2 regions of the Pseudomonas sp. C9-3 genome follow, and region 2 is predicted to be linked to the other one. Evidence: riboswitches for the same ligand, from Rfam matches in the RefSeq annotation. Region 2 holds a riboswitch; the other holds the start of a gene.
What was found. Region 2 has a riboswitch for manganese ahead of RS899_RS22410 (sodium:calcium antiporter). Riboswitches for the same ligand answer to the same signal wherever they lie in the genome.
Positions count from the first base shown of each region.

Region 1 (7,519 bases), 260 kb from region 2:
TTCGCCATGGGCTGGAACTACTGGTACAACTGGGCGGTGACCATTGCCGCCGAGCTGGTGGCGGCGCAGCTGGTGATGAAGTTCTGGTTCCCGGAAGTCTCCGGCATGTACTGGAGCGCCGGCTTCCTGGGCATCATGTTCATGCTCAACTTCTTCTCGGTGAAGGGTTTCGGCGAGAGCGAGTTCTGGTTCGCGCTGATCAAGGTGGTCGCCGTGGTGGTCTTCATCGGCATCGGCCTGGCGAGCATCATCGGCATCATGCACGGCATCGACAGCCCCGGCTTCAGCAACTTCACCACCGGTGACGCGCCCTTCGTCGGCGGCCTGCAGGCGATGATCGGGGTGGCGATGATCGCCGGGTTCTCGTTCCAGGGCACCGAGCTGATCGGCGTCGCCGCAGGCGAATCGGAGAACCCGCAGAAGTCCATTCCCATCGCCATCCGCCAGGTGTTCTGGCGAATCCTGATGTTCTACATCCTGTCGATCTTCGTCATCGGCATGCTGATTCCCTACACCGATCCGAACCTGCTCAAGACCGACAGCAGCGACATCAGCACCTCGCCCTTCACCCTGCTGTTCGAGCGGGCGGGCCTCGCCGCCGCGGCCGGCGTGATGAACGCGGTGATCCTCTCGGCGATCCTCTCCGCTGGCAACTCGGGCATGTACGCTTCCACCCGGATGCTCTACACCATGGCCACCCAAGGCAAGGCGCCGCGCCTGTTCACCCAGGTGTCCGAGAGCGGTGTGCCGCGCTACGCGCTGTACGCCACCACGCTGATCGGCGCGCTGTGCTTCCTCACCAGCTTCATCGGCGACAAGACCGTCTACACCTGGCTGCTCAACGCGTCGGGCATGTGCGGCTTCATCGTCTGGCTGGGCATCGCCGTGTCGCACTACCGCTTCCGCAAGGGCTTCGTGCTGCAGGGCGGCAACCTCGACGACCTGCCCTACCGCGCCAAGTGGTTCCCCTTCGGCCCGCTGTTCGCCTTCGTCCTCTGCCTGGTCATCACCCTGGGGCAGAACTACCAGGCCTTCGTCGGCGAACACGTGGACTGGGCCGGGCTGGTCGCCACCTACATCACCATCCCGCTGTTCCTCGCCATCTGGCTGGGCTACCGCTTCAAGAACAAGACCCGCTTCATCCGCTACGAAGACATGGACATTCGTCCCACCCGCGAATGATCCGACACGCAGGCTTGCCCAAGTCCTAGGACTTGGGCAGAATGCGCCCCGTCCTAGGGGAGTAGTCTCCCGCGAGCAACCGGCTCGCCCGGTACGCGTCAACACACTTGGTCCGCAGACCATGGCGCGTACGATCCAGGCCTGCAGCGTTCAGGCCCGGGTTTGACAAGACCTATGACACGAGCAACCTGACCCGGGGCGGGCAGGTGGCGCGTGTCATGGTGATTAGTCGACCCGCCCCCTTTAGGAACGCCTGATGGAATCCCTCTTCGTCCCCACCCTGATCGTTGCCCTCGCGGAAATCGGCGACAAGACGCAACTGCTCGCGCTCGTCCTCGCCGCGCGTTTCCGCAAGCCCTGGCCGATCATCGCCGGGATCATCGCCGCCACCCTGGCCAACCACTTCGCCGCCGGCGCTGTCGGCAGCTGGGTCGCCAGCTTCTTCTCCGAAGCCACGCTGAGCTGGGTACTGGCCGTGTCCTTCCTGGCCGTTGCCGGCTGGACTCTGATCCCGGACAAACTGGATGACGACGAAGAAGGTTCGCTGAAGAAATTCGGCCCCTTCCTCACCACCCTGATCGCCTTCTTCCTCGCCGAGATGGGCGACAAGACCCAGGTCGCCACCGTGATGCTGGCCGCGCAGTACCCGCACTTCTGGCTCGTGGTGATCGGTACCACCCTGGGCATGCTGATCGCCAACGTGCCGGTGGTCCTGGCCGGCAACTTCGCCGCCGAGCGCCTGCCACTGAACCTGATCCGCCGCCTGGCTGCCGCAGCCTTCGCCGTCCTCGGCCTGGCCGCCGTGTACCACGCGCTGAAACTGGGCGGCGTGTTCTGACCGACAGCTTTTCGAGGGGAGGCTGGCGCGCCGGCCAATGCCTGTGTATCGCCTGCGATACACAGTGGCGTTTCCGCCTCCTACGACAAAGGATGTCGCCATGCCGGAAAAAGACCTGAAGAAAGTCGCCCGCCATCACATCGACCTGGCCTGGAACAAGGGGCACCTGGCGCTGGTGGAACAACTGCACAGCCCGGACTTCATCTACAAGAGCGCCTTCACCGCCCAGCCGCTGGACAACGCCGGCTACCGAGCGCTGGTAGAGGAAATCCGTGGCGGCATGGATGACCTGGAAGTGGCCGTCGAGGAATGCATTCGCGAGGGCAACAAGGTCTTCACCTGGAGCACGTTGATGGGCTGCATCGTCAGGCCTGTGCTGGGTTACCCGGCCAGCGACCGCATCGTCAGCATCTCGGCCATGGGTTTCTGGGTGTTCAACAGCCAGGACCAGGTGCAGGAGTTGTGCACGCTGTTCGACATGGAGAGCTTCCGCGCACAGATGGGGCTGCCCAACCGGCCGTTTGCCGAGAAGGCGCTGCCCTGACAAAGAAAAAGCCCGGCATCCGCCGGGCTTTTTTCTTCCTCGCTCCCGGTGCTGCTCTTGTAGGAGCGAGCTAGCTCGCGAACAGGAACCGCTCGGTGTTATGCGGTTCGCGAGCAAGCTCGCTCCTACAGGGCCCGAGCCTCGAGCTCAGAGGTAATCGTTGGCGTGGAACCAGGAAATGGCCCGCTCCAGCGTATCCTGCAGCGGCACATGCGACTCGAAGCCCAGCTCTTCGCGCGCCTTGCGGCCGTCGAGGAACTGCCCGCCGGCCATCACCTCGATGGCGGTGTCGTCGAGCAACGGCATCTTGCCGGTCAGGCGATAGCGCCAGCGCCCCAGGGTCGCCAGCGCGCGGGCGCGGTGCAGCGGCATCGGCGTTGGCGCCGGCTTGCCCTGCAACCTGGCGATGGTCGCGGTCAGCTCGGCCATTTCGATGTTGTGCCCGGTGAGCAGGTAGCGCTCCCCTACCCGGCCGCGCTCCAGGGCCTTGAGCAGACCGCGCCCGGCTTCGGAAGCATCGATGACATTTCGTCGCCCCGGCACGTAATGCAGCATCTCGTCGCGGCCGATGGCGGTGATCAGGCGGCCGGTGGTCGGGCCGATGTCCAGCTCGCCCAGCACCATGCCGGGAATCCCGATCACCACCGGCAGCCCGCCGCGAGCCTGTTCACGAGCCTGCTCGTCGAGCGCCCACTTGCACATCACGTAGGCGCTCTTGCCGGTGGGCAGCCCTTCGTAGAACAGCCCTTCGTGCCCCGGCAACCCTTGCGGATGCGAAGGCATGGCGAACGCCGAGCCGACGTAGAGGATGCGCGGCACCTTGGCCTGCAGGCAGGCCGCATAGAAATGGTTGGTCAGGTCCAGCGCACTGGCGACTTCCTCCTGCCAGCGGCGCGGCCGCACCGGGTAGTAGCCGGCGCTGAAGATCACCGCGTCTAGGCCGCTCAGCGCGCGAGCCATGCCCTGGTGATCGAAGAGTTCGGCTACCCGGCACTCAGGCTCCAGGTAGGCCAGGCGCTGGATCTGCGACGAGGGTCGATGGATCAGCACCAGCTGGTGGCCGGCCGCCTTGATCGCGCGTGCGGCGTGGTGGCCCAGGAGCCCGGTGGCTCCGAGTACAGCGATTTTCACGGGTGCTCCCTGTTCACTGGATAAAGCGGCGCAACCTTACGCCGCTCCTGGCCGTTCGAGAGAATCACGAACCCCTGCTGCAAAAACACTGCTCAGCGAGTCTTGGCCTGCTCGTAGAGCGGCATGACCTTCGGGATGGCGGCCTGCAGGTTGGCCATCCGCGTGCTATCCGCAGGGTGAGTGCTGAGGATTTCCGGCGGGGCGTCGCCCCCGGCTTGCCCCATCTTCTGCCACAAGGTGATAGCGGCGTTGGGGTTATAACCGGCTCGCGCCGCCAATTCCAGGCCAATCAGGTCGGCCTCGTTTTCGTTCTGCCGACTGTTGGGCAGGGTCATGCTGTATTCGACGACCTGGTGGGCGAGGTCCACGCTGGTCTGGCCCAGGCCCAGCAACTGGCCGCCCAGGCCGAGGCCGACCTGTTCGGCGTAGGCGCGGGACATGGCCTCGCGGCCGTGCTCGCGCAGGGCGTGGGCGATTTCGTGGCCCATCACCGCGGCGAGTTCGTCGTCGGTCAGCTTCAGCTTATCGATCAGCCCGGTGTAGACGATGATCTTGCCGCCGGGACCGCAGTTGGCGTTGAGCTCGTCGCTCTGGATCACGTTGACTTCCCACTTCCACGACGGCGCATCCGGGCGGAATGCGCCGGTCTGCGGAATCAGCCGGTCGGCAATGGCCTTCACGCGCTTGGCGACGCTGCTGCTGGCATCCAGCTTGCCGGCCTTGGAGGCCTCGCTGAGGGTCTGCTGGTAGGACTGCGCGTACATCTGGTCGACCTGCGCGCTGGACAGCATGCTGAACATGGTCTGTTTGCGCTCGACGCCGACGACGCCGCCGCTGGTGGTGTTCACCTGCTGGCAGGCAGTAAGCATCAGCGCGGCGGCCAGGCCGGCGATACGGAAAACTCTGGGCATGTTGCTCTCCCGAAACAATGCAATCTCCCACGGACAGCGCGCATGGTAGGCCCACCCCCGGTGCCCGGCAACTGCCAGGAAACAGCCGGCGCAGCAGTGACTTACGAAACCGGACCGGCTGATCGGAAGGGACCTGGAGCCATCTGTCGTGACATACGCGGCAGGGGCCATCGCAGGTGCGCGCCGCCACCACGGGTCAACCGTCGGCGGCGCCCTCGTCACCCGTTCAAGTACAGGCCCTGGGCGCTCGGCGCGGCCGAGTAATTTCATTTTGACATCACATGCTAGACCTCCCGGCCAGCGCCGACAATCCTGCGACAGGCGGTGAACAGCCGCGTTACAACCCATTACAACGGCCGCCTAAGGAATTTCCCCGGTCCTGCCGATACAGATAGACACGCAGGCTTCTGGCGCATTCCGGGTACCCGTATGAAATTCAAGTCGATCCAGTTTTCCGTGGTGGCGCTGGCCGGTGCCAGCGTTCTGGCAGTGGTCGCGGCGTTGGTGCTGTACGCATTGTTCGCCGGCTCTCGGACCCAGGCGCTGGTGCAGGAGCGCACCCAGGCGCTGCTCGAACAGGTGATCAATGAACGCCTGGTGGCCATGGCGCGCGGCCAGGTCGCCCAGATCCAGCGCGAGCTGGAGTACCCCCTGACGGTCGCCCGCGACCTGGCCAACACCAACGCCCTGCTCGACGAGACCGACGCCAATGGCCAGCCGCTGCTGGGCATCGGCCGCGCCGGCATGTCCAACCTGCTGCGCCAGACCGTGGCGCAGAACCCCAAGCTGCTCGACGCCTTCGCCGGCTGGGAACCCAACGCCTTCGCCGGCAACGACAGCCAGTACTCGGGCCTGCCCGGCTATGACGCCAGCGGCCGCTTCATGCCCTGGTGGTACCGCAAGGACGGCGGCCTCACCGTCGAGGCCATGGGCGACACCCTGGAAAGCCAGAAGATGCAGCCCACCGGCGTGCGCGAAGGCGAGTACTACCTGTGCCCGAAAGAGAAGCACCAGCCGTGCATCATTGACCCGGCGCCCTACGAAATGGGCGGCAAGATGGTGCTGATGTCCTCCTTCAACGCACCGATCATGGTCAAGGGCCAGTTCAAGGGCACCGTCGGTGTGGACCTGTCGCTGGACTTCATCCAGGACCTGCTCAAGACCGCCGACAGCCAGCTCTACAACGGCGCCGGCGAGATGGCGCTGATCTCCACCAACGGTCGCCTGGTCGCGTACACCAAGGACCCGGCCAAGCTCGGCGAATCCGCCAGCAGCGTGCTGGACGCCAACGAAGTGGCCAACCTGGCCAAGCTCACTCTCGACCAGCCGCTGACCTCACTGGACAAGGAGCACGGCCATATCGAGCTGTTCCTGCCCTTCACCATCGCCGACTCCGGCGCGCGCTGGACGTTGATGCTGCAATTGCCGCAGGAAGCCGTGCTGGGCGATCTGAACCAGCTGCAGAGCGACCTGAAGGCACAGCGCGACAGCGACACCCTGGGCATGACCCTGGTCGGCCTGCTGATCGCTGCCATCGGCCTGGCCGTGATCTGGCTGGTCGGCCACGGCATCGCCCGCCCGCTGCGCCAACTGGTCGGCATGCTCGACGACATCGCCCAGGGCGAAGGTGACCTGACCCGCCGCCTGACCAGCGACCGCGCCGACGAACTGGGTTCCATCGCCAAGGGCTTCAACACTTTCCTGGTCAAGCTGCAGGGCATGATCGGCCAGGTGGTGACCTCGGTGCAGCACGTCAGCGATTCCTCCGAGCACACCGCCGACATCGCCATCCGCACCAACCAGGGCGTGCAGAAGCAACTGGCGGAAATCGAACTGGTGGCCACCGCGGTCCACGAGATGACCGCCACCGCCCAGGACGTGGCGCGCAACGCCACTCACGCGGCGGAAGCGGCCAACCACGCGGACCAGGCCGCACACCACGGCAAGCGCATCGTCGAGAGCAGCTCCACGGCGATCCAGGCGCTGGCCAGCGAGATCGGCCGGGCAGTAGGAGTGGTGCAGTCGCTGGCCCGCGACAGCGAGAACATCAACGCGATCCTGGTGGCCATCCGCGGCATCGCCGAGCAGACCAACCTGCTGGCGCTCAACGCCGCCATCGAGGCCGCCCGCGCCGGTGAGCAGGGCCGCGGCTTCGCCGTGGTCGCCGACGAAGTACGCAACCTGGCGCAGAAGACCCAGCAGGCCACCGAGGAAATCCAGTCGATGATCCAGCAGTTGCAGAACGGCACCCGCGAAGTGGTGCAGGTGATGCAGCAGAGCCAGGACAAGACCGAAGACAGCGTGCGGCATGCCGGCGAAGCGGCCCAGGCACTGGAGTCGATCACCCAGGCGGTATCGGTGATCAACGACATGAATACCCAGATCGCCAGCGCCGCCGAGGAGCAGAGCGCGGTGGCCGAGGACATCAACCGCAACGTCAGCAACATCGGCATGGTCGCCAACCAGGTGGCCGGTGGCGCCGACGAAGCCTCCCAGGCCAGCGCCGAGCTGACCAAGCTGGCCGAGCAACAGCGCCGGCTGGTAAATCAGTTCAAGGTCTAAAGGGGCTAGCTCGTGCGCGCCCCGCGCTTCCGGCAAACCCAGCGCCGGCGCGGACCCGTAGGAGCAACTGTCTTTTTCTGAAGCCCTGGTGCTGGGCTTATTCCCTCACCGCAACCCTATCCCTGAAGGGAGAGGGAGCTGCCCGTGCCGGCTGATACCTAGGTTACATCCTGCACCGAACGGTCCCCTCTCCCGCTTGCGGGAGAGGGGCTCTTGATCCTGCAGGAGCAGGGACAGATCAACGTCAGGCCGGCGTCAGGCACTCCGGCCCATTGCAGGTGGGGTCGTTGATGAAGTTCGCCAGCGCCTGCTCGCGCAACCGCGCCTGGGGCAACAGCAGCAACTCCTTCA
Region 1 covers NZ_CP135919.1:4,619,173-4,626,691, forward strand. The annotation lists gene RS899_RS21180 (amino acid permease) at 1-1,182, shown strand, start outside; yybP-ykoY riboswitch at 1,227-1,433, shown strand; gene RS899_RS21185 (TMEM165/GDT1 family protein) at 1,439-2,020, shown strand; gene RS899_RS21190 (ketosteroid isomerase-related protein) at 2,121-2,564, shown strand; gene RS899_RS21195 (NAD-dependent epimerase/dehydratase family protein) at 2,712-3,695, opposite strand; gene RS899_RS21200 (M48 family metallopeptidase) at 3,788-4,606, opposite strand; gene RS899_RS21205 (methyl-accepting chemotaxis protein) at 5,036-7,168, shown strand; gene RS899_RS21210 (SOS response-associated peptidase) at 7,413-7,519, opposite strand, start outside.
Region 1: another riboswitch for manganese. It lies ahead of RS899_RS21185 (TMEM165/GDT1 family protein); the one in region 2 lies ahead of RS899_RS22410 (sodium:calcium antiporter).

Region 2 (7,519 bases):
TTGCTGGGCACCGAGGAAGACCGCGAGGCCGCCATCGCCGCCAGCGGTAGCCGTGCCTCAGGGGAGCGCAGTGATGGCGGCGGTCATGACGAAGGGCGACTGGTTGAACTGGAAGGCCGTATTGCGGCTCTCGAAGAGCGTCTCGCCCTGCTGGAGCTGGGCGTCTCGCGCGACTGATGCAATGCGACGCGCAGGTGGACCCAGGTCAATCTGCGCGACGCTAATTCAGCGTTAAGATTTGCCGCCGATAGTTAAGCTTGACCCTTGCTGCACCCGGAGCTTTCTCATGAGTCAAAAACCCTCCCAAGCCCAGCTGAATGCAGTGCTCAGCCAGCTCACGGAAAGCGACTTCAAATCCATAACCGACCTGAGCGGGCCGCGCGAAGCCAACCTCTTCGCCATTCGTGAACTGTTTCGCCAGGGGTTGATCAAGGGCGTGCTGATTGATGACCCTTTCGGTGCCGAAGACGACGACGGGCCGCTGCTGTGCAATGCCGAACGGTTGAGGTTGCGCAAGCCTTCTGTCCAAACGGTAGGGGAAGAGCATGCCGAGTTGCTAATGCCGCGACTGGGCTTCCTCACACTCTAGGCAAATCGCAGACAAAAAAAAGGCGCTGGGCTTGAGGCTCAGCGCCTTTTTCTTTGGACTTGGTGGAGCCGGGGGGATTTGAACCCCCGTCCGCCAGTTCTCCGCTGTCGGTTCTACATGCTTAGCCATCTCTACTAGGTTAACTCCTCGCGGCCCGAGTGGCAGGGCGCTTGGAGCGAGCTGTATGAGTTTTAGCCGTTACGTCTACAGCGAACTTGGCGGCGATCCTGTTCTATATGACAGACCTAATCTTCGGGTTTACAGGCATCCCCTAGGGTCTGCTAGCGGCACTTAGGCTGCTAGGGCGTAGTTGTCGTCGTTGGCAACTATAAAGTTGTGGCAGCTGATTTACGAGAACTGTCACCTACTCGGCATGCCCCTAGAGTTTTGTTACCGGCGTCGAATCCTAATCGGCCCCAAAACCTGTCAAGGTCGGGATTCATTCTACGGGAAAGCCGCCCCGATAGCCACCGGGGCGGTGTAAAGGCTTGTCAGGCCAGGAATTTCAGGACGGCTTCGGCCACGGCCTCGGACGATGCGGGGTTCTGGCCGGTGATCAGGCCGCGGTCGACCTCCACATGGCTCTGCCAGTCCGGGCCCTTGCTGTAGCGGGCGCCGTTGGCCTTGAGCATGTCCTGGACGAGGAAGGGCACGACGTCGGTGAGGCCGACGGCTTCCTCTTCGCTGTTGGAAAAGCCTGTGACGTGGCGGCCTTGTACCAGCGGTTGGCCGTCCAGCCCACGTGGATGGCGGAACACGGCTGGGGCGTGGCAGACGGCGGAGACGGTCTTGCCGCTGGAGTGGAAGGCTTCGATCAGGGCCACCGAGGCGCGGTCCTCGGCCAGGTCCCAGAGGGGGCCGTGGCCGCCGGGGTAGAAGACGGCATCGAAGTCGTCGGCCTTCACCTCGCTGAGCTTCACGGTGCTGGCCAGCGCAGCCTGGGCTTCGCTGTCCTCGCGGAAGCGCAGGGTGGCCGGGGTCTGCGCGTCTTCCTCGTCGCTCTTGGGGTCCAGCGGTGGCTGGCCGCCCTTGGGCGAGGCCAGCGTCAGGCTGGCGCCGGCATCCTTGAAGACATAGTAGGGCGCGGCGAACTCCTCGAGCCAGAACCCGGTTTTCTTGCCGGTGTTGCCGAGCTGGTCGTGGGAGGTCAGGACTACCAGGATTTTCATGCTCACTCCTTCGGCGTATCGCTAGTCGTGCGGCTGCCGCCGAAGCGGCAGCCCGGACTGTCAGTGTAGGCAATGAGCCGCGCGCGTCAGCGCGACAGGGTGACACCCAGATAGGCGGCATACAGCACGCCATTGAGCAGCAGCACCCAGACCGGCAATCCACTGCTGCGCTGGGCGTTGAGTCGCAGCCAGAACGCGGCGCCCAGCGTGATCAGCACGCCGGTGAGGACCTCGACGCGCGGCTGCCAGGGCGTGAGCAGGATGCCGATGGCGGGCAGCAGGGTGCCCTGGAAAACCATGGCGCCACTGATGTTGCCGAAGGCCAGGGTGTCGCGGCCGCGGCGGACCCAGAGGATGCTGTTGATCTTCTCCGGCAGCTCCGTGGCGATGGGGATGATCAGCAGCGACAGCAGCAGCGCGGAGATGCCTAGCAGGTGCGACAGGCCTTCCACCCCATGGATGAAGCCTTTCGCGCCCAGCACCAGCAGCGCCAGACCCAGCAACAGCTGGAGCAGGATGGTGGCGAGGTTGGTCGGCAGGCCGATGCGCGACAGGTACATGTGGTGGTCGGCTTCGGTGCCGTGGCCGTCGTCCACCAGGCTCCGCGAGGCGCGCAGGGTCAGGGTGATGTAGGCGACGTAGGTGAGTACCAGCAGCACGCTGAGGGCGATGCGCACGGAGCGCAATTCCGCCGGCACGAACATGGCGATGGTGGCGAAGCTGAAGGCGACCAGGAAGAAGTTCAGGTCACGCTGCAGGCCGCTGCGTTCCGGGCGGATGCGCCCGAGCAGGCCGCGGGCGCGCCAGGCGAAGCAGGCCATCAGGCAGGTGGAGAGGGTGGAGAGCATCAGCGGTGCGCCGAGGATGGCGCCGACGCCGACTTCCTCGTTGAGCGTGATGTTGCTGGTGCCGGCGAACAGGGCGAGCAGCGGTATCAGGGTTTCCGGCAGCGCCGTGCCGACGGCGGCGAACAGCGAGCCTGTGACGCCTTCGGAGATACCCAGGCGTTCGCCAAAGTGTTCCAGCGCATTGGTGAAGAGTTCGGCGGCGACCAGGATCACCAGCAGCATGCCGAGCAGTTCGAGGATGAAGGTCAGCATGCGTGCAGCTCCAGACAGGTGGAGCGAAGAATGGGGTGGTGCATCACGGTGAAGCTCCCGGCCGGTGTAGTACCCATGACCACGCATCTCCCCGGCCGTTGCGGAGATCACGTGGTCAAAGGTCTTGCCAGGCAAAGCTGCTGACGACGCCATGGCCTGCGGGCCAAGTGTGTTGACGTCGCCCCCGTTCGCGGAACGGTCGGCTACTCCCCAATGACGCCGCGCATTTTAGCGGATCGGCCGCGCAGCTCAACCCATGGTTTACCAGGTATCGATCAGTGGACGCTTTTTCCCCTGACGCTGCGCCGGACGTGGCGTCGAAGCCAGCCCGCGCAGCAGCCAGCGACGAGTGTCGGCCGGGTCGATGACGTCGTCGATCTCCAGGTAGCTCGCCATGTTCAGCCCCTTGCCGTTGCGGTAGGCCGCGGCGACCAGCTTATCGAACAGCGCCTGGCGCTCCTGCGCATCTTCCACGGCGGCCAGCTCCTTGGCGTAGCCGAGGCGGATCGCGCCTTCCAGGCCCATGGCACCGAATTCGCCGCTGGGCCAGGCCACGGTGAACAGCGCCGCGTGGAAGCTGCCGGCGGCCATGGCTTGCGCGCCGAGGCCGTAGCCCTTGCGCAGCACGACGGTGAAGAAGGGCACCGTAAGGCTGGCGGCGGTAACGAACATGCGCGAGACATGGCGCACGGTGCCGGTCTTTTCCGCCTCCGGGCCGACCATGAAGCCGGGGGTGTCGCACAGCGAGATGATCGGCAGGTCGAAGGCGTCGCACAGCTGCATGAAGCGCGCGGCCTTGTCGCCGGCTTCGGCATCGATGGCGCCGCCCAGGTGCATGGGGTTGTTGGCGATCAGGCCGAAGGGTTTGCCTTCGATGCGCACCAGCGCGGTGATCATGCCGGCGGCGAAGCCACGGCGCAGCTCCAGCACCGAGCCGCTGTCCGCCAATTGTTCGATGACCAGGCGGATGTCGTAGACGCGCAGACGATTCTCCGGCACCGCATGGCGCAGCAGGCGCTGGTCGGCGCACTGCCAGTCGGCGGTGTCGCCCTGGAAGTAGGCAAGGTACTGGCGGGCGATGCGGGTGGCTTCGGCTTCGTCTTCCACCAGCACGTCGATCACGCCGTTGGCGCTCTGCACGTCGCTGGGGCCGACTTCCTCGGGGGCGAACCTGCCCAGGCCGCCACCTTCGATCATGGCCGGGCCGGCCATGCCCAGGCTGGTATCGCGGGTGGCGATGATCACGTCGCAGCAACCGAGCAGCGCGGCGTTGCCGGCGAAGCAGCGACCGGAGACCACGCCCACCAGCGGCACCAGCCCGGAGAGCCGCGCTAGGCCGACGAAGCTCATGTTGTCCAGTCCGGCCACGCCGACGAAGTCGGTATCACCCGGGCGCCCACCGCCACCTTCGGCGTAGAGCACCAGCGGGATGCGCCACTGCTCGGCGAGGTGCAGCATGCGGTCGGTCTTCTTGTGGTTCATCACGCCCTGGGTACCGGCGAACACGGTGTAGTCGTAGGCCAGGACCAGGCAGCGGGCTTTCTCGTCGCCGAACTGCGCGGCGTTGATGCTGCCCAGGCCGCTGACCAGGCCGTCGGCGGGGCTGCTGGTGATCAGTTCCTCGACGCTGCGCCGCCGCCGCTGTGCCGCGATGGCCAATGCGCCGTACTCGATGAAGCTGCCGTCATCCAGCAGGTCGGCGAGGTTTTCGCGAGTCGTGCGCTTGCCGATCCGGTGGCGCTTGGCGACGGCGTCCGGCCGACGTTCGTCGAGGCCGATGGCGTGGCGCTCGAGGACTTCGGCGAGGTCGGTGCGGATGGCGTCCAGGTCAATGGCGGCCTCGCTCTGGTTGTCCTGCGCCTGGATGTCGGCCGGTTCGACGAACAGCAGCGCGTCGCCTTCGCCGAGGCTGTCGCCGGGGGTGGCAGCCAGGCTGTGGACGATGCCGCTGGCGCTGGCCTTCACCTCGAACTCCATCTTCATCGCTTCGACCACTGCAATGGTCTGGCCCTGGGCGACGGCGTCGCCGGGCGCCACGTTCAGGCTGACGAGAACACCTGCACTGGGCGTCGCCAGCGGAACGCAGCCGGTGGGGGATTCGGCGGTGCGCTGGGCTTGCGGCGCAGCGCTGGCGTGGCTGAAGAAGCGGTGCGGGTGGGCGTGGTCCTGCGCACCGAGCAGCGCCGGCAGGTGTTCTTCGATGTAGCGCGTGGTGACCTGGTTGTCCGCCACCGCCGGCTGGCGCAGCAGGTTGAGCAGCAGCGGGATGTTGCTCGCCACGCCTTCCAGGCGGAACTCGCAGAGTGCGCGGTAGGCGCGCTGCACCAGTTGTGGATAACCACCGTTGCCGTGGACGATCAGCTTGGCCAGCAGCGAGTCGTAGCCGGCGCTGTTGCGGTAACCGGCGTAGCCGTAGCCGTCCACGCGCAGGCCGGGGCCGCTGGGTGGTTCGTAGGCGCTGAGGGTGCCGCAGGCCAGATGCGGCGTGCCGTCGCTGGCGAGGCTTTCCAGGTTGATCCGCAGTTGCAGGGCGTAGCCGCGCGGTGCGGGTATTTCGGTCTGGGTCAGGTTCAGGTCAGCGAGGCTGGCGCCGGCGGCGATGCGCAGTTGCGCCTGCACCAGGTCGATGCCGGTCACCGCCTCGGTGACGGTGTGCTCCACCTGCAGGCGCGGGTTGGCTTCCATGAAGACGAAGTCACCGCTGTCTTCGTCCAGCAGGAACTCGAAGGTGCCGAGGCCGCGATAGTTCACCGCCTCGGCCAGGCGTACGGCGGCGGCGAGGATGGCGCCACGCAGGCGTGGGTGGAGGTTGGGGCTGGGGGCGATTTCCAGCAGCTTCTGGTGGCGCCGTTGCAGCGTGCAGTCGCGTTCCCCGAGATGGCTGACGGAGCGGCCATCGCCGACGACTTGCACCTCGATATGGCGGGCGCGCTGGATCAGCCGCTCGACGTAGAGGCGATCATCGCCGAACGCCGCGCGGGCCTCGGCCTGGCAGCGGGCGTAGGCATCGGCGATGTCCTCGGCGCGGCTTACGGCGCGCATGCCGCGTCCACCGCCGCCGGCCAGGGCCTTGATCATCATTCCGGCGCCGGCGGGCAGCTCGCGGAAGAAGCGCTCGGCGTCCTCCTGCGAGGTGGCGCGATTGCTGCCGGCGGCCAGCGCAACACCATGGTCACGAGCCAGGTCGCGGGCGCGGGCCTTGTCACCGAATACATCCAGTACCTCGGCCGCGGGGCCGACGAAGGTCAGACCGGCGGCTTCGCAGCGGCGGGCGAATTCGGCGTTCTCGGAAAGGAAGCCGTAGCCTGGGTGCACGGCGTCGCAGCCGTGCGCCAGGGCGATATCAACGACCTGCTGCTGATCGAGGTAGGCACTGGCGCCACGCCCTTTCAAGGCCGCAGCCTCATCAGCCTGGCGCGTGTGCAGTGAGGCGACGTCGTCTTCGGCGTAGATCGCCAGGCTGTGGATGCCCAGTTCTGCAGCGGCGCGGGCGATACGAATGGCGATCTCGCCACGGTTGGCGATGAGCAGGCGGGACACAGGCATGGCGATTCCGGTTGTGATTCTTGTGGTCGGGAATCGCTACATCTTAGGCGTGTGAGGGGGGCGCGGAATCAACTGCGGGGCTGCGAATGCCAGAGGCTTCGCGAGCCTTATGAACGGCGACCGGCTGGATAGCCGGTCGCCATGCCGGGCATCACCCGTTGGCTCCGCCATCGCCGCTGTTTTTCTTCAGCAGCTGCAGCGCTTTTTCGGTGTGCGCGATGCACTCCTTGGTGTTGCCGGCGGCTTGCGCCTTGGCAGCCTGTTCCTGCAGGCGCATGGCCTGTTCCTGGGCCTGTGTGTTGTTGGTGGTGGTTTTCACCGCGTCATCGAGCTTCTGGATATTGTCGCTGCACAGATCGGCGGCAAAGGCCGGCGATGCCAGCAGGGCGGCGGTAATGAGCAGGGCGGCACGTTTCATGGCAGTACTCCTGTCAAATGTGACCGGTGGTAGCGGACCGTCCGAGCGGACCGTACAGGGTGGACTGCCGTTTTTTTCGTTGCGTTCAGGTTTATTGGTCGACGTTGGTCGGGAGTTCGACGCAGACGCCCAAGCCCGCACCTTCCAGGCCTTCGTGCAGGGAAATACGCCCGTGGTGGATTTCCACGATGCGCTTGACGATGGGCAGCCCCAGCCCGCTGCCGTGGCTGCTGGCAACGTTCGGGCTGCGGTAGAAGCGGGTGAAGATCGCCGCCTGTTCGGCTTGCGCGACGCCGGGGCCGTTGTCGCGCACCCACAGGGTCACCTGGTGATCGCTGGTCTCCAGAGTGACGGCAACGCGGCCGCCTTCAGGGGTGTAGCGCAGGGCGTTGCCGACGAGGTTGGTGAGCATCAGCCCGAGCCATGCTTCCACGCCCAGCAGGTTGGCGTGTTGGCTGTCGAGGGTCAGCTCGATGTGCTTGTCGATGGCTTGCGGGGCAAGGTCGGCGATGGTGTCTTCCGCCAGCAGGCCAAGATCGACGGGGCGGAAGATCTCATGCAATTCGTCGGCGTCCAGGCGGGCGAGCAGGAGGATCTGCTCCATCAGTGCACTGATCCGCTCGACACTGCGGCTGACCTGCTTCAGGCCATGGGCGTGGGCCGCGGGGTCGGAAGAGCGCAGCGCTACCTGGGCGTG
Region 2 covers NZ_CP135919.1:4,874,867-4,882,385, reverse strand. The annotation lists gene RS899_RS22430 (YceH family protein) at 1-177, shown strand, start outside; gene RS899_RS22425 (hypothetical protein) at 287-589, shown strand; RNA gene ssrA (transfer-messenger RNA) at 650-1,007, opposite strand; gene RS899_RS22415 (type 1 glutamine amidotransferase domain-containing protein) at 1,081-1,758, opposite strand; gene RS899_RS22410 (sodium:calcium antiporter) at 1,845-2,858, opposite strand; yybP-ykoY riboswitch at 2,910-3,082, opposite strand; gene RS899_RS22405 (acetyl-CoA carboxylase family protein) at 3,120-6,404, opposite strand; gene RS899_RS22400 (hypothetical protein) at 6,556-6,822, opposite strand; gene RS899_RS22395 (sensor histidine kinase) at 6,914-7,519, opposite strand, start outside.